DNA from 3 places in the Rhizobium sp. LjRoot254 genome. Region 1 is predicted to be linked to each of the others. Evidence: riboswitches for the same ligand, from Rfam matches in the RefSeq annotation. Region 1 holds a riboswitch; each other region holds the start of a gene.
What was found. Region 1 has a riboswitch for cobalamin ahead of bluB (5,6-dimethylbenzimidazole synthase). Riboswitches for the same ligand answer to the same signal wherever they lie in the genome.

Region 1 (6,462 bases):
CCAACCGTTTCATCCTGATCTCGAATATCGAAGCGAAGGACGACGGCAAGGAAATCGTGCACGGCAATGGCAAGGTGGTGCGGGCACGGCTTTCGGATGCGGCGCACTTCTACAAGCGCGACCAGGCGGATATGCCGGATCTGCACGAGCTTGCTGCGTCGGCGGCGAAGTTCGGGCTCGATCTGAAGAAGCCGCTCGACCAGCGGATGGCGAAGCTCGACCATTTGAATGTGACGTTTCATGCGAAGCTGGGGACGCAGGGTGAGCGGGTCACGCGCATTCGGGCGCTGGCCGCCGAACTTGCCAAGGTGACCGGTGCCGATCCGATCAAGGTTGATCGCGCTGCCGTGCTGGCCAAGGCCGATCTGCGTACCGAAGCAGTGGGCGAATTCCCTGAGTTGCAGGGATTGATGGGCCGGCGCTATGCACTTCTGCAGGGTGAAGACGCCTCTGTTGCCGCAGCAATCGAAGAGCACTGGAAACCGAATGGCCCGTCCGATCGCGTGCCCACCGATGCCGTTTCGGTGACGATTGCCTTGGCCGACAAGCTGGATACGCTGGTTGGGTTCTGGGCAATTGACGAGAAGCCGACGGGTTCGAAGGATCCTTATGCGCTGCGGCGTGCGGCGCTGGGTGTGATTAGCGTTATCTTAGAAAACAAGCTGGATCTGGATGTGAACTGGTTTGCGTATCGACACGCAAATAGCTTTGCCAACTGCGATCCAGTGATGGTCGCTTCTGACTTGTCGACTTTTTTTGGAGAGCGCCTAAAAGTACAGCTCAAAGAAACCGGCATTCGCCCAGATATTGTTGATGCCGTGCTCAACATGGGTACGCAAAGAGAAGTTCCGATGCCTGGTATGGAAGCCACCAAGCGCATCCTATCCATTACCCGCCGCGCCGAAGCGCTGGCGAAATTCATCGACACCGAGGACGGCAAGAACCTGCTGGCGGGCACCAAGCGCGCCACGCAATTGCTCGCCGCCGAGGAGAAGAAGGGCACCAGGATCGCCGACCGGATCGATCTGCAGCTGCTGACGCTGCCGGCCGAGAAGAGCCTGCATGCGGCAATCGTCAATGCCTCGCAGGATGCGGCCAGCGCCGTGGCCCGCGAGGATTTCGGCGCGGCGATGGAGGCGCTTTCCAGACTGCGTGGCCCGGTCGATACGTTCTTCAACGACGTGCTGGTGAACGACGAGAACGCCGATATCCGGGCCAATCGCCTGGCGCTGCTCTCCGCCATCCGTGCCGCGACGGCCACGGTTGCCGACTTCTCGAAGATTTCGGGATAGGCGGCGGCCACCAAGGGGCGTGGTGCGGAGGCCCGCTCCGCAATAGCTTCTTGGGCCGATCAACTTTATTTGACTTCTGCGCCGTGAATGCGACGAAATCGACCCCATATTGTGTGGCGACGGATTTCAACTTGCAGCGGGCGGTATTCAATGGCTTTGACCAGGACGATCAGAAAAACCGTCAAGGCGCGCATCCAGGCCGATGACGGCTTCCGCTACGCGCTGTTCTCGCATGCCGTGGAAGTGATGCTGGCGGACGACATGGCCACCGCCAAGAGCGTGCTCAAGGACTATATCGACGCCACGATCGGCTTCGACGACCTCGCCACCGAATCCGGCCTGACGGTGCGCCATCTCAAGCGCATGTTCCAGCCATCGGGCAATCCGCGCGCGGCTGAGATGTTCAGGGTCATTGGCATATTGCAACGCCACCAGGGGATACAGCTGGAGGTCAGCACGGCGGCGTGAGGGCTACCGCCCTTCGCTGATTACCCATGCCGGTATCAACTCCGACCTCAACTTCCGCACTGATGACGCCTTGGCCAGCGCCGTCAGCCCCATGCCAGGCTTGGCCAGTGCGGCGGCCTGGCGCTTCGGCATCAGGAAGCCGAGTTCGAGCACGCCCTTGCGCCGCCAACGCTTGAGGAACGGCCGGGGAAAGCTGCGGGAGGGGGAGAAGCGGGCGGGCACCTTGGCGAGCGAGGCATATTCCAGCACCTCCTCGATCCAGCCGGCCTGTGGCCGGGCGCCCGGTTCGAGCAGCATCAGCCATTCGCCGCGCACTGAACCCAGCACATCATGCAGATCCCATTTGTCGATGAAGCGGCAGCCGGCGGCATCGGCTACGCGCGCGGAGCCATCGCGCGAACCGTGGTCCAGCACGATCACATCACTCACCAGGCCATCGACCGCGCCGGAGACGAGAACGGCCAGCGTATAGGCAAGTTCGGGCTCGTTATCCCGGCATTCGATTAAAACAGTCAGCATTGCTTACCCATAATTGAAGCCTCGGAAAATTGCGAGTCGGTAATTTTGTTCTTGCAATGTTCTCATTTTCGCGATAGGAAAATAATCATCGAGAGGCGGAGATTCGCCTCCCCGGAGAAGCCAATGATCAACATGTCGCTCGCGCGGCAGGCTGCATTCGCGCCTGCCAATACGGCAGATATTGCCGATAGCCTGCTGAAGGAATCCGGTCTCAGGATCGAGATCGACCGCCGTCGCGGCCGTGGCGCCGGGCTCAATCCGTCGGGCCGGTTCGAGCCGCAGGAACGCGAGGTGCTCGACGACGGCTGGCAGACGTTCGAGACGCTTGCGCCGTTCAAGACCGAAGTGCAGGTTGAGAAGCCGCGTGCCATCATCACCCGCAACGACAGCCCGGACATCCCTTTCGACCGCTCGATCAATCCCTATCGCGGCTGTGAACACGGCTGCATCTACTGCTTCGCACGACCGACGCATGCCTATATGGGCCTGTCGCCGGGGCTCGATTTCGAATCCAAGCTGTTTGCCAAGCCGGATGCGGCGAAACTGCTGGAACGAGAGCTTTCCAAGCCCGGCTACAAGCCGAGGACCATCGCGATCGGCACCAATACCGATCCCTACCAGCCGATCGAGAAGGAATGGCGGATCATGCGCCAGATCCTCGAAGTGCTGGCGGCAGCCAATCATCCGGTGGCGATCGTGACGAAGTCGGCGCTGATCACGCGGGATATCGATATCCTCGCCAAGATGGCGGAAAAGGGTCTGGCTAGGGCAGCGCTTTCGGTCACCACCATGGACCGGAAGCTGGCGCGGCTGATGGAGCCGCGGGCATCGACGCCGACCAAGCGGCTCGAGGCGATCAAGGCGATGAGCGAGGCGGGCATTCCGACCGCCGTGATGGCATCGCCGATGATCCCCGCGCTCAACGACCACGAGCTCGAGCGCATCCTCGATGCGGGCGCCGCCGCAGGCGCGAAGGAGGCGAGCTATGTGCTGCTTCGGCTGCCGCTGGAAGTGAGTCCGCTGTTTCGCGATTGGCTGCTGCGCCACTATCCGGACCGTTATCGTCACGTGATGAGCCTGATCCGCTCGATGCGCGGCGGCAAGGATTACGATGCCGAGTTCGGCAAGCGGATGAAGGGGACGGGTCCCTATGCCTGGCAGATCAGCCGCCGCTTCGAGCTCGCCGCCAAGAAATACGGCCTGACGCGGCGCACGATCGGGCTCAACAGCGATCTCTTCGTACCGCCTGATGGACATGGCGTGCAGCTCTCGCTGCTCTGAGTTTCTTATTGACGCTTTCCAGCCGGGACCTGGCATCCCCGCCCGCTCGGGTTCCGGCTGGGAATACATGATGGGAGCGCGCCGCCAGCGCTCCTGTCATGCTGAGCATGTTGAAACGACATGCTCGTGGTCCCGATGCGCCGCCCTCGTATCGGGACTTGCAGGGAATCGGATGAATATGCGAACTATCCCGCATGGCTCGTTTGACCTCATCCGATTCCCTTCCTTTACTGGAAGAGGAAATTGTCCCCACCTTCCGGTTCGAGAAGGGGCTGATGCGCGACGGCTTCCTGCCGGTCGCAGGCGTCGATGAGGCAGGCCGTGGGCCGTTGGCCGGGCCTGTGGTGGCGAGTGCCGTGATCCTCGATCCGCGCAAGATTCCGAAGGGTCTCAACGATTCCAAGCAATTGACGGCGGCGCGGCGGGAAGAGCTTTACGAGGAAATCCTGGCGACGGCGGATGTCGCGATCTCGTCGCTGAGCGCCATCGCGATCGACCGGACGAACATCCTCAGGGCGAGCCTCGAGGCGATGCGGCGAGCCGTGGCGTCACTCCCCAAACGGGCGAAGTTCGTGCTGATCGACGGCCGCGATGTGCCACCGGGCCTCACTTGCCCCGGCAAGGCGCTGGTGAAGGGCGACGCACGTTCGTTCTCAATCGCCGCAGCCTCGATCGTCGCCAAAGTGACGCGTGACCGGATGATGCAGGCCGCCGGCATCACCTTTCCGCAATATGGCTTCGAACAGCATGCTGGCTATGCGACCGAGGTGCATCGCGAGGCGATCACCATTCACGGGCCATGTGCGATCCACCGGATGACGTTCAGTCCGTTCCGGCTGATGGAGTAGTTTCTGTGGGGCAAAGCCCTGCTCCCGCTTCTCCCCTTGGGGAGAAGTGCCGAGCGTAGCGAGGCGATGAGGGGTTCCCACTCCACGCGCGTGTTTTGAGAACCCCTCATCCGGCCTTCGGCCACCTTCTCCCCAAGGGGAGAAGCGGGGACAAGAGGCACTTTCCGTCCTCCATCTTGGGCCTGGCGGTGTAAGACGACGTCACCCGTCGCCAGTGGACATTGCACGGATTCAACGATCCTGCTTAAACCATTCTCGTCCGGTGCCTTTCGAGGAGAATCGGGAAGCCGGTCAGAAATCCGGCGCGTGCCCAACGCTGTGAGGGGGATGGTTTCGCGACATGCCACTGGGAAACCGGGAAGGCCGCGAGCGCCAGGTGAACCCAAGCCAGAAGACCGGCCGGACAGATAGCTGAGGGGCGCGGACGGCCCCTGCGGTGCCAAACCATGTGAGGGACACATGCAGGCCGAACCGTCACGTCATCTCGCCGCTGCGGGACCATTTTCCGAAGCCGAACGCGCCGCCGTCTACCGCGCCATCTATTCCAGGCGCGACGTGCGCAACGAATTCCTGCCCGATCCGATTCCGGACGAGCTACTGCAGCGCCTACTGGCGGCGGCGCATGCAGCGCCATCGGTCGGCTACATGCAGCCGTGGAACTTCATCATTATCCGTGACGAGGCGCGGCGCCGAGCGGTGCATGGGATATTCCATGAAGCCAATATCCAGGCGGCCGACAGACTGGAGGGGGAGCAGAAGCTCAAATATATGAGCCTGAAGCTCGAGGGTATTCTCAAGGCGCCGCTCAATATCTGCATCACTTGCGACCGCAAGCGCGGCGGCGATTTCGTGCTCGGCCGCACCCACAATCCCAGCATGGATCTCTATTCCACCGTCTGTGCCGTGCAGAATTTCTGGCTCGCGGCGCGCGCCGAAGGCGTGGGCGTGGGCTGGGTCAGCATTTTCGATCATGACCGGCTGAAACAGGAACTCGGCATTCCCGACAGCGTCGAGATCATCGCCTATCTCTGCGTCGGGTATGTGGATCAGCTGTATTCGAAGCCGGAATTGGCAGTCAAAGGCTGGCGGGAGAAGCTGCCCTTGGAGAAGCTCGTCTACCAGGAGCACTGGCCGGAGACGTCGCATGTGCTGGACTTTTATCGCGTGGTGGAATGCCGGGCGCGGCTGGGATAGAGCGGTGTCGGCGCAGATGTTGTGGGGGTTGCCGGTCACTCTGTCGTCATCCTCGGGCTTGTCCCGAGGACCTGGTGACGTCAAAGGCTCATTCACCGTCGATTGCCTGGCGCCGACACCGGATCCTCGGGACAAGCCCGAGGAAGACGTCGCGAGTGGGGCGAGGCCTGCAAGACGTTCAACCTTCGAAGAACCTCAGTTCAGCCTTGTCTTCACTTCGCCGACGGCGTTGTTGAAGAGCGCGGCGCCGGCCTTGTCGTCGAGCTTGCTGGCGATCAGCTTCTCGGCGGCGGCGATGGCGAGATCGACGGCTGCGGCGCGGACGGCGTTGACGGCTTCCGATTCGGCGTTCTTGATCTTCTGCTCGGAAAGCGCGGTACGACGTGCGACGTAATCCTCGGTCTTCTGCTTGGCCTCGGCGGCAAGGGTCGCTGCTTCGCGCTGGGCGGCGGCAACGATTTCCTGGGCTTCGGATTCGGCTTCCTTGCGCTTCTTCTGGTATTCGGTCAGCAGCGCCTGGGCTTCGTCGCGCAGCTTCTTGGCGGCGTCGAGTTCGGCGGCGATCTTGGCGGCACGCTCATCGAGGCTCTTGGTGATCATTCTCGGCACGCCGAGATAGATCACCAGACCGATGAAGAGGACAAGAGCGACCTGTGCCCAGATCTGGGCCCACATAGTTGCATCGAACATTGCGATCCCTCTCTTTAAGCCTTGAGCGCGCCGACAGCCGACTTGACATCCGCCTTGGTGACGGAAACGCCGGTGAGCTGTTGAACGATTTGGGCTACAGTGTCCTCGGCAACGACGGCCACTTCCGACAGTGCCTTGTTCTTGATCTCGTTGATGCTGCCTTCGGCATC
Region 2 (6,462 bases), 220 kb from region 1:
GACCAGGCCGGGAATGCGCTCATAGCCGGTCCAGGACGTGTCGGAGACGATGGTCCAGCCGTTCTCCCTGGCGACCCGAGCTGCCTCACGCACCGAATCGTCATAGGTGCCGGCGACGCGGATCATCTCGGCGCCGAAGCGGGCGATGGCCGCCACCCGCTCGTCGCTCACGCCGCCATGCACGACGATCGCGGCGCGGGCGCCGACCAGTTGCGCGCCCTGCGCCACCGAGCGCCCATGATTGCCATCGGTCGCGCAGGCGAAGGTCATCCTGGCGGAGACGGCACGGACATCGTGTGTGGAAAGTTCGGAGACATCGACCGTCCGGCCAAGCTGGCGGCCCGCCTCTTCGAGCACCAGCCGGATCACGGCATAGGAACCGCCCAATGCCTTGAAGCTGCCGAGCCCCAGCCGTTTGCCCTCATCCTTGATGTGGATCGAGGCGATGCCGATGCTTGCAGCCAGAGCCGGCAACGAAAGCAGCGGCGTCTCCGTGTGATTGTCGCGGAAGCCGAGATAGCGTTCCACTTCCCGAGCGGAAGTGAGGCCGAGGGTTTCGGCATCCTCCGGTGTTAGCGGTTGGCAGTATTCGGGATTGGTGTTGCGCAGGAACATGATGGCCCTCCTCGATTGCTGCGTGAACATTATTGCAATCGTGGTGGGATTTGCGCTCTATATTGCTCTGAGCCTTGCAAGTTTGTTTCGTTGGAGCCCGGTTTTGCGCAAGTCCGATCCGCCTGTCGCCCTCGATGAATTCGACCGGAAGATACTCGCGATCCTGCAGGCGGATAACATGACACCGCAGCGGACGATCGGCGAGGCGGTCAATCTCTCCGCCCCAGCGGTCCAGCGCCGCATCAAGCGGTTGACCGAAGCGTGCGTCATCCAGGCCAACGTCGCCGTCGTCGATCCCGAGGCGGTCGGCCAGCCGATCACCATCTTCGTCGAGGTCGAAGTGTTCAGCGAAACGGCCGAGCAGATCGAGAGCGCCAAGCGGGAATTCGCCGGAACGCCTGAAATCCAGCAATGCTATTATGTGACGGGAGAAGCGGATTTCATCCTCGTCATCGTCGTGTCCAGCATGGCGGGTTATGAGTCGCTCACCCGCAGGCTGTTCTTCGGCAACAACAATGTGAAGCGATTCCGGACCTTCGTCGCGATGGATCGTGTCAAGGTTGGCCTCGCCGTGCCACTCGAGCGCTGAGCATTTTTCCAGGGCAAAATGATTATGTTTTCACGACGCCATCGCGATGTCGCAAATGATGACGCCATGTCGCAACGACTATGGTCTTATCAGGACACTTGAGGTGCCGATCGGGTCAAACCGGTTGGAGAATTGGGAAGCCGGTAAAATTCCGGCGCTGCCCCCGCAACGGTATTGGAACGAAAATTGTGACGGGAGTCCACTGGGCCGAATAGCCTGGGAAGGAGTCACAAAGTCCGTGAGGACAGTTCCAGAGCCCGGAAACCAGCCTCGGGATTTTGAACTCGACTGATCGCGGTGGGCGGTCAAGAGGCGGATCGCCATGCTCGCTGGATTTCCGTGCGTGCAAGCGACCTTCCCTCCATGTCCACCATGCCCAGTCCTTGGAAACCGACGAGGATCGACCATGGATATCCGTTCCGACATGCTGACGCGGCTCAGGAATCGCAAACCGGGCTACAGCCTGGACCAGCCCTTCTATATCGACCCGGATTTCCACAAGATCGACGTGGAAACCATCTGGTATCGCGACTGGCTGTTCATCGGCCACGATTGCGAGATCCCCAATCCTGGCAATTACTTCACGGTGCAGATCGGCGACTATCCCGTCGTGATCGTGCGCGGCGCCGATGGCAGGATCAACGCGCTGCACAATTCCTGCCGCCATCGCGGCTCCAGGGTCTGCAATACCGAGCGCGGCAACGCGGCCAAACTGGTCTGCCCCTATCACCAGTGGACTTACGATCTCGACGGCTCCTTGCTCTTCGCGCGCCAGATGGGCGACGATTTCAATCCCGCAGGCTTCAGCCTGAAGCCCGTCGCCTGTGAAAGCGCCGGCGGCTACATCTTCATCTGTCTCGCCGACGAGCCGCTGGATTTCGCGCCGTTCAAGAAGATGATGGAGCCCTACTTCCTGCCGCACCGGCTCCGCGACGCCAAGATCGCCTATGAGAGCACGATCATCGAGAAGGGCAACTGGAAGCTCGTCTGGGAAAACAACCGCGAATGCTACCATTGCGCCGGCAACCATCCGGAACTCTGCAAGACCTTCCCGGAAGCGCCCACCATTACCGGCGTCAATGGCGCTGCGGAAGACCCCGAAATCGTCGCGCACTGGGAAAAGTGCGAGGCGATCGGCCTGCCGAGCGAATTCACCATCGATGAGGCCGGGCAGTTCCGCACGACCCGCGTGCCGCTGCTGCGCGAGGCGATCAGCTATACGCTGTCCGGCCGCAAGGCGGTGCAGATGCGGCTTTCCGACAACGTCAACATGGACCGCATCGGCTCGCTGCTGCTCTACCACTATCCCACGACGTGGAACCACATCCTGAGTGACCATGCGATCACCTTCCGCGTGATCCCGCTGAGCGCCACCGAAACCGCGGTCACCACCAAATGGCTGGTCCACAAGGACGCCGTCGAGGGCATCGACTATCGACTCGACGAACTCATCCATGTCTGGACCGAGACGAACGACCAGGACCGCCAGATCGTCGAGGAAAATGCGCGCGGCATCCACTCGCCGGCTTATCAGCCCGGACCCTATTCCGAGATGCATGAGGGTGGCGTGATCCAGTTCGTCGACTGGTATTCCCGTTTCATCGAAGAGCGGCTTTCCGGTGTGCGCAGGCCTGCGCTGCGAAACGTCGCCTGATCGGGAGCGCCACGATGAACATGATGCTGACGGGTACGACGCCCTCCGCCCTGCCGCTCGACCAGATGACGCCGTGGAATTCGGCACGGCAGATGCTGGTCTGCACCAGCGTCACCGATGAGGCACTCGACGTGAAGACCTTCACCTTCGCGGTCGAGGGCGGCGGCTGGTTCCGTTATATGCCGGGGCAGTTCATCACGGTCGAATTGCGCGCCAAGGGCGGTGACCTGCACCGTACTTACACGGTCTCGTCGTCGCCCTCGCGCCCCTATTCGATCGCGATCACCATCAAGGCGCAGCCGGCGAGCATCGGCACGCGCTGGATGTTCGAGAATGTCTTTCCCGGTTCGCGCATCCGTGCCTATGGCCCGAGCGGTCACTTCACGCTGGCGCGCAATCCAGCGAGGAAATACCTCTTCATTTCCGCTGGTTCCGGCATCACGCCGATGATGTCGATGCTGCGCTGGCTCGCCGATTGCGATCCGGGCGCCGACGTAGCCTTCCTCAATTCGGCGCGGCGGCCGGAAGAGATCATCTTCCGCGACGAACTCGAAATGCTCGCCCGACGCATGCCGAACCTGTCGCTCGGCTTCCTGCCCGAAGGCCGCTCCGCAGCGGCACCCTGGGGCGGTCTGATGGGACGCATCGATCGCTACAAGTTCGCCCTGCTGGTTCCGGATTTCATGGACCGGGAGATCTTCTGCTGCGGCCCCGATCCCTTCATGAAGGCAGTGAGCACCATCGCCCGTGCCGAGGGCTTCGACATGGGCCATTACCATCAGGAAAGCTTTGGAGCGACATCGATCGCCGAGAGCGTGCACAAGCAGGCTCATGAGGTCGTGGCAAAGGGCAAGGTGGCGGGCCTGACCGTCAGCTTTCTCGGATCGAACGAGCAAGCCGTGTGCGAGCCCGGCCAGACCATTCTCGAGACCGCGCGCACAGCCGGCGTCCGCATTCCGGCGGCTTGCGAGTCCGGCATTTGCGGCACCTGCAAGGTCCTCAAGCGGGCCGGCGACGTCGACATGCGCCACAATGGCGGCATCAGCGAGCAGGAAATCGCCGGCGGCTATGTGCTTGCCTGCTGCTCGCGGCCGCTCACGCCCGTCGAGGTCGAGGCATGAGCACAACAGATACCAACGATAACGCGCCCCGCCATCGCCGTTCGGAGGATATGTTCCTCTCCTGGTTCTTCGGCCTGCCGGAAAACACTGATGTGGCGGCCGCTGCGCGCATCGAAATCGCGCGGATCGACAAGAGCGCCTTGCCCTGCGAGCAATTGGCGCGGCTGCGGACGATGCTGGTGCAAGCGAGCTTTCCTCAGCCGTCGATGTCGCGGAGCCGAAGACGGCAGCGCCATTGATGTGATCCGGCGCCTCCGCCTTCACGTATAAATGCGGTTGAACGGCTGATAGACCGCGTGTTCCACGAGAGGAGGCCTTCCGATGCGCGCATTGCTGGTTGCTCTTTTGCTTGTGCTTACTGCCCTGCCTGCCATCGCGGAGGACAATATCGAAACGACCAAGGGCATCATCGAGCGTCAGATCGACGCTTTCCTGAAGGACGACGCGGAGACCGCCTATTCCTTCGCCGCACCCGGCATCAAGGCGCGGTACCCGGACAAGGACGCCTTCTTCGCGATGGTGAAGAAGAGCTACCAGCCGGTCTACCGTCCCGGCAACTATGCCTTCGGCCGCAACAAGACGATCGACGACGGTGCCACGATCCTGCATGAAGTGATCATATCGGGTCAGGACGGCAAGGACTGGAGAGCCTTCTACAAGATGGTCCGCCAGCCCGACGGAACATACAAGATAGGCGGCGTGGTCGTGATGCCGGAGACGGAGAGCAAGGGTATCTGACCCGTTGTTCGCCGGATTTTATGGCGGCCAACTATCACTCCGGCGCCTCGAAGGCGTCTTCCAGATCGTAGCCGAATATTTCCCAGGGACGAAATACGAGCCGTTGCTTGAGCGCCGACGGCAGCTTTCTGAATGACTGGATGTAGCTGTCGTTGGTATTCCTCACATCCTCGAACCGGCGCTGCTGCATTCCGGGCAATGAGCGCTCGGCGAGCGACGTGAACGCACCGATCCGATCCAATTCCCGCTCCGGATCGTCGCAAAGATCCTCATAGCGCACGAACAGGCAATCGTCATCGAGGTCATTCAACGCGGTCGCGTAGGCTGAGCACCAGTTCATGAACAGAAGCTCATTGGGGCTCGGATTCCATTTCTTCACTGACAGCACCACCGCCCGGGGATCACGCACCAGAACGATGAACTTCGCGTTCGGAAAGACACTCCTGAGATAGGGCATGCGCACGATGTTGGCTGGCGTCTTTTCCAAAAGCGTGGCCGAGTCGCCAAGCGTCCAGTGATCCCACTGCAGCAGCAGCCGAGCGCGGGCCTGGGCTGCCAACGTCGGATCGACGACCGGCGAGAGCCGGCTCTGATCGAAGAAGGCGAACATGCCGGGGCCGCCATATGCCACCTCGTCACGCATAACGTCCTGCAGAAACTGGCCCTCGTTTTCCGGCACCGGCGCGCGGAGCACTCGAACGTCGAACCGCGCCTGGATCAGCGATTCCAACAGCGTCGTGCCGCTGCGATGCACGCCAGCGATAAAGATGACGTCTTCGATCGTCGTACTCTCGCTCGGCTCGACAAGCTTGCGGCGGTCGGTAAAGCGGTCGGTACCGATACGCGCGAATGCATGGCGGTATTGGTCAAAATCCGATTTGGCGATGCTGTCGCGCATCGCCGCGATGACTGCGGGATCAGCATTTTCGACTGCCCGGTGATACTGCTTGTCCCAGGCGCGGTTGGCGCTTCGCTTGGCAAATTCCTCTGGGCTTGGGCCAGTCTCCCACCCCACAGGAACTTCGCCTGGAGCCAGAACTTCAAGCTTCGGGGTGCTGGAGCCAGCGCCTTTGATCGCGTAGGCCAGTCCTTCGCCGGCCAGCAAATCGAGCTGCCGTCGGTCCAGCACATTGAGCGCCTCGAAGAGCTGTCGCTGTCTTTCGGCATTGCCGTCATACATGCGGAATTCGTCCAGCATCGCGACCCGGCGATCCGACATCATCACCATGTTGACCTGCTTTTCAGCCCGCCGCCACCATTTCCTGACCCAATCGTCATAGCTCATGGCATCGTAGTGGACGATGGCAAAGTGCGCGCCTTCGAGATTGAGAATCTCGCCATTCACCGGCGTCGCGCGATGAAGGGTGATGTCGGAGAAGCTCTCACCCCGCCGGAGAAAGCTCTTGCCGGAAAAGTGCCCTGCAAGCCCCTGCTGGAGGAATTTCCGTGCAAGCGGGCCGTAGACGTCCCGGATCAGAACCTGCCGATCGGGGAAGGTCGGTAGATTCTTTGGCTTGCTCTGTTCGACTTTACCAGGCCGAAACCTGCGCACCAGGCTGCTGATCAGTCCGCGATTCGGCACAGGGCGGACTTGCGCAGGCTTCTCCGCCTGCTTCTGCCGGATCGGAAGACGGGCATATGTCGCGCCCCAAGCCTGATCCATGTTGTCGGATGGGCCGAACACGGCCTCTGCCGGCGAAATCTTGACCGATTTGAACTTGTTGTCGACCCCACCGAGGAATTGG
Region 3 (6,462 bases), 1.7 Mb from region 1:
GACGGCGTCGCCGCCGAGCTTGAGCGGCATCTCGATCCGCACTGGCTCGACGCGCTGATGGCCCGTTGAAACGAGATGTTCAGCAACAGTTCATGTTGCCGACAATAAAGTTTCGAATAAATGGACCGCACCAACCGTGCATAGGATGAACAGGCGTCGCGTACGTCTTTTATCGTGCTTTCTATTTTCAGCCGCGCTATGATTAGAATATCTTGACATAGTGGAGCTGAAACAAAGATTTCAGGCAAACGGGGGAAGAAATGAATTTGCCCAAACACATCAATATCCTGATGGCATCCGTCGTCACGTTTTCAGTTGCTATTTCGCCGATCGAGATCTCGGTCGCGTATGCGCAGAGTGCTCCCGCGGCGGAAGCGCCGGGCGATTCGGGCTGGCAGAAGGAATTCGAGCTGTGGCGCACCTCCAACAAGGGCGGCAAGCCGGCTGACTATCAGAAATATCTCCGCGTCTATCCCAACGGCAAGTTCGCCAATGTCGCCAAGCGCCGGATTGAAGAGCTGAATGCCGCGACCCAGACGGCTGTCCCGGCCGACGAGACCGCAGCTGTCAACGACGCCTCCAAGAACGTACCCGCCGACAATGCGCAATCGACCGCCGATGCGGCCAAGGATGTCGAACTGTGGCGCCAGGTCTCCAAGACAGGCAAGCAGGCGGACTACGAGAAATACCTGAAGCAATTCCCGAACGGCAAGTTCGCCAAGGTCGCCAAGACCCGTATCGAGAACCTCGTTGCCAAGACCAATGCGCCGGCCGAAGAGTCCGTCGAGGTCGCCTCCAAGAAGGTCGAGCCCGCGCAGGACGTCCAGGCCGACGACCAGCAGGCCGAGGTACAGGACCAGGCGGACACCCAGCCGGTCGCCCAGGACCAGGCCCAGACCGATGCTGGGGACGACAACGCCGCGACAGAGACCGCGCAGACGGAAGAGAAGCCCGCTGCCGGCGCAGATTGGGAACAGGAATACGCGCTGTGGAAGGCCGCCTCGGACGGCAACACGGTGACCGAATACGAAGCCTATCTCCGGACCTATCCGAACGGCAAGTTCGCGGCCATCGCCCAGGCCCGCGTCGTGCAACTGACGGCCGCCGAACAGCCCGATCCGACGATTGCCGAGGGCGACGACACGCAGAACGATGCGACCAACAAGGCCAATGTCGCCGGCAACCGCAAGAACAACAAGCAGCAGCCCGACGATCAGGCCGCCGAGGACGACCAGTCCCAGCCGGCAGACGATCAGGCGCAGGACACGGCCAACCTGGACAACACGCAGGATGACGATTCGGCGGCCGCCGATCGGCAGAACAGCATGGCGAAGAAGCAGGGTGGGCTCACCCAGCAGCCGGACCAGGCGCAGGATCAGAACCAAGACCAGAACCAGCAGCAGGCCCAGTATACCGAAGGTTCCGAGGACATCGAAGCCTCTGTGCTCGACCGCGAGCAGCGCCACGAGTTGCAGGGCCGCCTGAGCGCGCTCGGCTACGACACGCTGGGTACCGACGGCGCCTTCGGTCCGCGCACCCGTGATGCCATCGCCTCCTGGCAGCAGGACAACGGCGCGCCGGTGACCGGCTATCTCTCGGAAGACCAGATCGACGCGATCCGCGTTGCTTCGGCCGCGTCCTATGCGACCTGGCTGGCGACCGCTGCTCCGGTGGTGATCCGCCGCGTGCGCCCGCGTACCGAATGGGTTGTGGTCCGGCCGCGCTATGTGGTCAGGCGCCCAGCCGCGGTGGTCGTGGTCAAGCCCTTCCGCAACAGGGCTCGGTACAACAACCGCGTAAAGGTCAAGATCAGGTTCAATGGCGGCTGCCGCAAGCGGCGCCGTTGCTGAGCGGCATTAATACTAGCTTTGAACGGGGCGCTTCGGCGCCCCGTTTTCATTTTGGGCGCCTGGCGTATTCGCGACAGGCAGATGTCGATATGCCGATTGACTTGGGTCCGTGGACCCTCTAGATTCCAGCCTGTTTGGTTCCCAGCGGGCATAAGCCCAAGGGATCAAAAGGGAATGGGAAGAATGGACCCAATCAGGGCGTTTTCATCCCGGCCGACCCCGCGACTGTAGAGCGGACAAGCAAATTCCAGGGGTGTTTTCAAAGCCTGACGTGACCAAGGCAATAGTGCCGGGGCGGATGGCGGAGAGAGTGCTTCAAAGCCACTGAAGGGCCAATGCGGCAACACGGGGCGGGACGCCTCCCATCTACGAATTGTCCCCCACGCGCAAAGGCAAAACCTTCGGGAAGGCGAGGAAGATGCGTTGGCTCATGCTCAAGCATGGGCCTGGACCCGTGAGCCAGGAGACCTGCCAGACAACACGGGCGCATTCGCGCCAAAAAGGCTTATTCTTGCCAGCAGCACGGAGGTTGTTATGGCGCATTCTGCAGTTTCTACCCGGTCTACTTCGGTTTCGGCCATCCCGGTTTCGGATCGTCTCGTCGCGGGCGTGCTCGCCCTGCTTCTCGGCTCGTTCCTGATCTTCGGCGCCGGCTTTGCGCATTCGTCCGTGTTGCATGACACCGCACACGACGTTCGCCATGCCAACGGCTTTCCCTGCCACTAAAGGGCCATCAAAATGATCGTCAAATATCTTCTGGCTGCGCTTGTGGCCGGACTGCTGGCTGGTGCGCTCCAGACGGTGGCGCAGCAGGCGAAGGTCGTTCCGCTGATTCTCGAGGCGGAGAAATACGAAAACGCGCCCGCCGAGAAACATGACCATACGACCGGCCTGAATCTCACGCTGGTCAGCAAGGCCTATGCTCATGAGCACGAAGCAACGGCTGCGGCTGGTGCAGAGGAAGAGGGCGGCATGCTGTTCGGCGTCAACCGGATCACCGGCACGCTGATGGCAAACCTGGTGTCGGGCGCCGGCTTTGCACTGATCCTGATGGCGGTGATCTTCCTCACCGGTAGGGTCATCACACTCGGCAATGGCGTTCTGTGGGGTTCGGCCGCATGGCTCACCTTCCATCTGATGCCCTCGATCGGCCTGCCGCCAGAGCTTCCGGGCTTTCCGGCCGCTGAGCTCTTCGATCGCCAGCTATGGTGGGTCGGTACGGTGGTCGCCACGGCCGTCGCGCTCTATCTTCTGGTTCTGCGCAAGGAAGTCTGGGCCAAGGTCGCGGGCATCGGGATGCTGGCGTTACCGCACGTCGTCGGCGCGCCACAGCCGACCGATATCAGCAGCAATGTCCCTGCGATCCTCGCGGCTGAATTCGCCGTCGCGACGCTCTCGGCGGGCCTGTTCTTCTGGGTCGTGCTTGGCCTGTTCATGGGCGCGATCAACGATCGCTGGCTGAAGACGGCCTGACCATGAACGCCCCGAGCAGTGCCGTCCTGGTGCTGGGCGGGGCGCGATCCGGCAAATCGGCTTTTGCGGAAAGGCTGGTCGCGGAGACCGGCCTTTCACGCCATTACATCGCCACCGGCCGGGCCTGGGACGACGAGATGCGCGAGCGCATCGCGAAACACAGGTCCGATCGCGGCGAAGGCTGGCGGACGCATGAGGAGCCCTTGGCGCTGGTCGAGCGGCTCGAAGCGCTCGATGATCCCGGCAACGTGATCCTGGTCGACTGCCTGACGCTCTGGGTCACCAACCTGATGATGGAAGAGCTAGATATGGCCGGGGAATTCGCCCGGCTGGCGGATTTCATACCGAGGGCCAAGGCGAAGCTCGTTCTGGTTTCCAACGAGGTGGGGCTCGGCATCGTGCCTGACAACCGCATGGCGCGGGAATTCCGCGATCATGCCGGACGGCTCCACCAATCGATCGCGGCCGCTGCCGCCGAAGTGTATTTCGTGGCGGCCGGTCTGCCGCTCAAGATGAAGGGTTGAAGCAATGCAGAAGATACCGGCCACGGTGATCACCGGCTTTCTCGGCGCGGGCAAGACGACGATGATCCGCAACATGCTGATGAATGCCAATGGCAAGAAGATCGCGCTGATCATCAATGAATTCGGTGATCTCGGCGTCGATGGCGACGTGCTGAAGGGCTGCGGCGCGGAAGCCTGCACCGAGGACGATATCATCGAGCTCAACAATGGCTGCATCTGCTGCACGGTTGCTGACGACTTCATTCCGACGATGGAAAAGCTGCTGGCGCGCAAGGTCCGGCCCGACCACATCATCATCGAGACATCGGGTCTTGCGCTGCCACAGCCGCTGGTCGCTGCCTTCAACTGGCCGGGGATCAAGACGGCCGTAACGGTCGATGGGGTCGTGACGGTGGTCGATAGCGCCGCCGTCGCTGCCGGCCGCTTCGCGGACGATCACGATGCGCTCGATGCCCAGCGGGTCGAGGACCAGGGCCTCGACCACGAAAGCCCGATTGAGGAACTGTTCGAGGACCAGTTGACCGCCGCCGACCTGATCGTGCTGAACAAGGCCGACCTGCTCGACGCGGCGGGCCTGCAGTCCGTCCGCGATATTGTCTCCAACGCCATATCCCGCAAGCCGCGGATGATCGAGGCGCGCAACGGCGACCTGCCGGCTTCGGTTTTGCTCGGCCTTGGCGTCGGCACAGAGGATCATATCGATCTGCGCAAGTCGCATCACGAACTTGAGCATGAAGGCGCGCCGCACGACCACGATCATGACGAGTTCGAGAGCTTCATCGTCGAACTCGGCGCACTTGACGATGCCAATGCCTTCGTGGACGCACTCAAGCCGGTGATCGACCGCCACGATATCCTGCGGCTCAAGGGCTTTGCCGAGGTGAAGGGCAAGCCGATGCGGCTGGTGATCCAGGCGGTCGGCTCGCGCATCGACACCTATTTCGACCGGCCATGGACGGCAAGCGAGAAGCGCGGCACGCGGCTGGTGGTGATCGGCCTGCATGACGAGATGGACGACGAGGCTATAATGCGGGATATCAAGGCGCTGGGTTGAGTTTGCCGCTCCGCTCGCTGTCGTGGCATAGTAGGCCGAGTACTATTCAGGACGGCAGCTGATGCATCTACTTCTTGCCCAGAAGGGTTCGATTTCCGAAGGCGACGAGGCGTTCGACCTTGGCCAGTCGCCGGGCGATATCCTGTTTCTATCTGCCGCCGATACCGAAATTGCCAGCGTTGCGGCCTTCGCCAACAAAGGCGGGCCGAGCTGGCGGCTGGTCAATCTGGCGAGCCTCAAGCATCCGATGTCGATCGACATGTGGATCGACAAGACCGCCCGGCATGCCAAGCTTGTGGTGTTGCGGGCACTCGGTGGCGTGAGCTATTTTTCCTATCTGATCGAAGCGCTGACGGCTGCTGCGAAGGCACATGGTTTCAAGTTCGCGGCGCTACCGGGTGACGATCGGCCGGATGCCGGGCTCGATCCCTGGTCGACGGTGGCAGGCGAGGACTGCGCGCGGTTGTGGTCCTATCTGGTCGAGGGCGGCGAGACGAACATGTCGCGGTTTGCCGGGATGGCCGAGGCGCTGGTTTCGGGTGGTGACAGGCCGGAGAAGGCCGAGACGCTTGCCAAGGCGGGGATTTGGTGGCCGGGCAGGGGTGTGATTGATGTCGATGCGTGGGAACGTGTGGCTTCACCCCCCTCTGTCCTGCCGGACATCTCCCCCTCAAGGGGGAAGATTGACTCGTGGGGATCGTCCCGCGTCTCATTGACCGACGAGTCTACAGGTACCAGCTTGGAGGAAGAGGCACGGTTCGCGCTCCATCCATTCTCCCCCCTTGTGGGGGAGATGTCCGGCAGGACAGAGGGGGGTGCCAAGACCGCTCCGCTCGCCGTCATCACCTTCTACCGCGCACTGGTCCAGAGCGGGCAGACCCAGCCCGTCGAGGCGTTGATCGAGGCGCTGGCGAAGCGTAGCCTTCGCGTATTGCCGATCTTCGTTTCCAGCCTGAAAGACGCATTTTCGGCAAACATGATCCGTGAACTCTTCGCGCGCTTCTCGCCCGCTGTCGTGCTCAACTCGACGAGCTTCGCCGTCGTCTCGCCTGGCGCCGAGAAAACCGGAACGGTGCTGGACGAGACCGGCGCCCAGGTGCTGCAAGTGATCTTCTCGGGTTCATCGAGGGAAAGCTGGGAGGGCTCCAGCATGGGGCTTTCGGCCCGCGACCTGGCCATGAATGTCGCGCTGCCGGAGGTCGATGGGCGGGTGCTGGCGCGGGCGGTGTCATTCAAGCGTGCGGCGAGTTTCGATGAACAAGCGCAAGTCAATATCGTTACGCCCGAGGCGCTGCCTGACAGGGTGGATTTCGTTGCCGATCTGGCGGCGGCGTGGGCGCGGCTTCGCCATCTCGAAAGTGCCGACAAGCACATCGCGCTGATCCTCGCCAATTACCCGAACCGGGATGGCCGGCTCGGCAATGGCGTGGGCCTCGATACGCCGGCCGGTTCGGTCGAGGTGCTGAAGGCCATGCGGGAGGCCGGCTATGTAACCGGCGAATTGCCAGCCGATGGCGATGCACTGATCGCACATCTGATGGCCGGACCGACCAATGCGGCG

Region 2: another riboswitch for cobalamin. It lies ahead of ACSQ26_RS17620 (aromatic ring-hydroxylating oxygenase subunit alpha); the one in region 1 lies ahead of bluB (5,6-dimethylbenzimidazole synthase).
Region 3: another riboswitch for cobalamin. It lies ahead of ACSQ26_RS07815 (CbtB domain-containing protein); the one in region 1 lies ahead of bluB (5,6-dimethylbenzimidazole synthase).

What each region holds. Positions count from the first base shown of each region.
Region 1 is NZ_CAXUSM020000001.1:3,350,517-3,356,978, forward strand. It holds gene glyS (glycine--tRNA ligase subunit beta) at 1-1,292, shown strand, start outside; gene ACSQ26_RS16575 (transcriptional regulator) at 1,443-1,760, shown strand; gene ACSQ26_RS16580 (glycosyl transferase) at 1,764-2,279, opposite strand; gene ACSQ26_RS16585 (PA0069 family radical SAM protein) at 2,403-3,560, shown strand; gene ACSQ26_RS16590 (ribonuclease HII) at 3,755-4,408, shown strand; cobalamin riboswitch at 4,652-4,826, shown strand; gene bluB (5,6-dimethylbenzimidazole synthase) at 4,868-5,602, shown strand; gene ACSQ26_RS16600 (F0F1 ATP synthase subunit B) at 5,798-6,292, opposite strand; gene ACSQ26_RS16605 (F0F1 ATP synthase subunit B) at 6,307-6,462, opposite strand, start outside.
Region 2 is NZ_CAXUSM020000001.1:3,567,819-3,574,280, forward strand. It holds gene ACSQ26_RS17610 (diaminopropionate ammonia-lyase) at 1-615, opposite strand, end outside; gene ACSQ26_RS17615 (Lrp/AsnC family transcriptional regulator) at 719-1,204, shown strand; cobalamin riboswitch at 1,289-1,491, shown strand; gene ACSQ26_RS17620 (aromatic ring-hydroxylating oxygenase subunit alpha) at 1,611-2,858, shown strand; gene ACSQ26_RS17625 (2Fe-2S iron-sulfur cluster-binding protein) at 2,873-3,979, shown strand; gene ACSQ26_RS17630 (hypothetical protein) at 3,976-4,218, shown strand; gene ACSQ26_RS17635 (DUF4864 domain-containing protein) at 4,301-4,717, shown strand; gene ACSQ26_RS17640 (sulfotransferase) at 4,752-6,462, opposite strand, start outside.
Region 3 is NZ_CAXUSM020000001.1:1,613,885-1,620,346, forward strand. It holds gene ACSQ26_RS07805 (cobyric acid synthase) at 1-69, shown strand, start outside; gene ACSQ26_RS07810 (peptidoglycan-binding protein) at 261-1,850, shown strand; cobalamin riboswitch at 1,969-2,340, shown strand; gene ACSQ26_RS07815 (CbtB domain-containing protein) at 2,385-2,576, shown strand; gene ACSQ26_RS07820 (CbtA family protein) at 2,589-3,323, shown strand; gene cobU (bifunctional adenosylcobinamide kinase/adenosylcobinamide-phosphate guanylyltransferase) at 3,326-3,847, shown strand; gene cobW (cobalamin biosynthesis protein CobW) at 3,852-4,901, shown strand; gene cobN (cobaltochelatase subunit CobN) at 4,963-6,462, shown strand, end outside.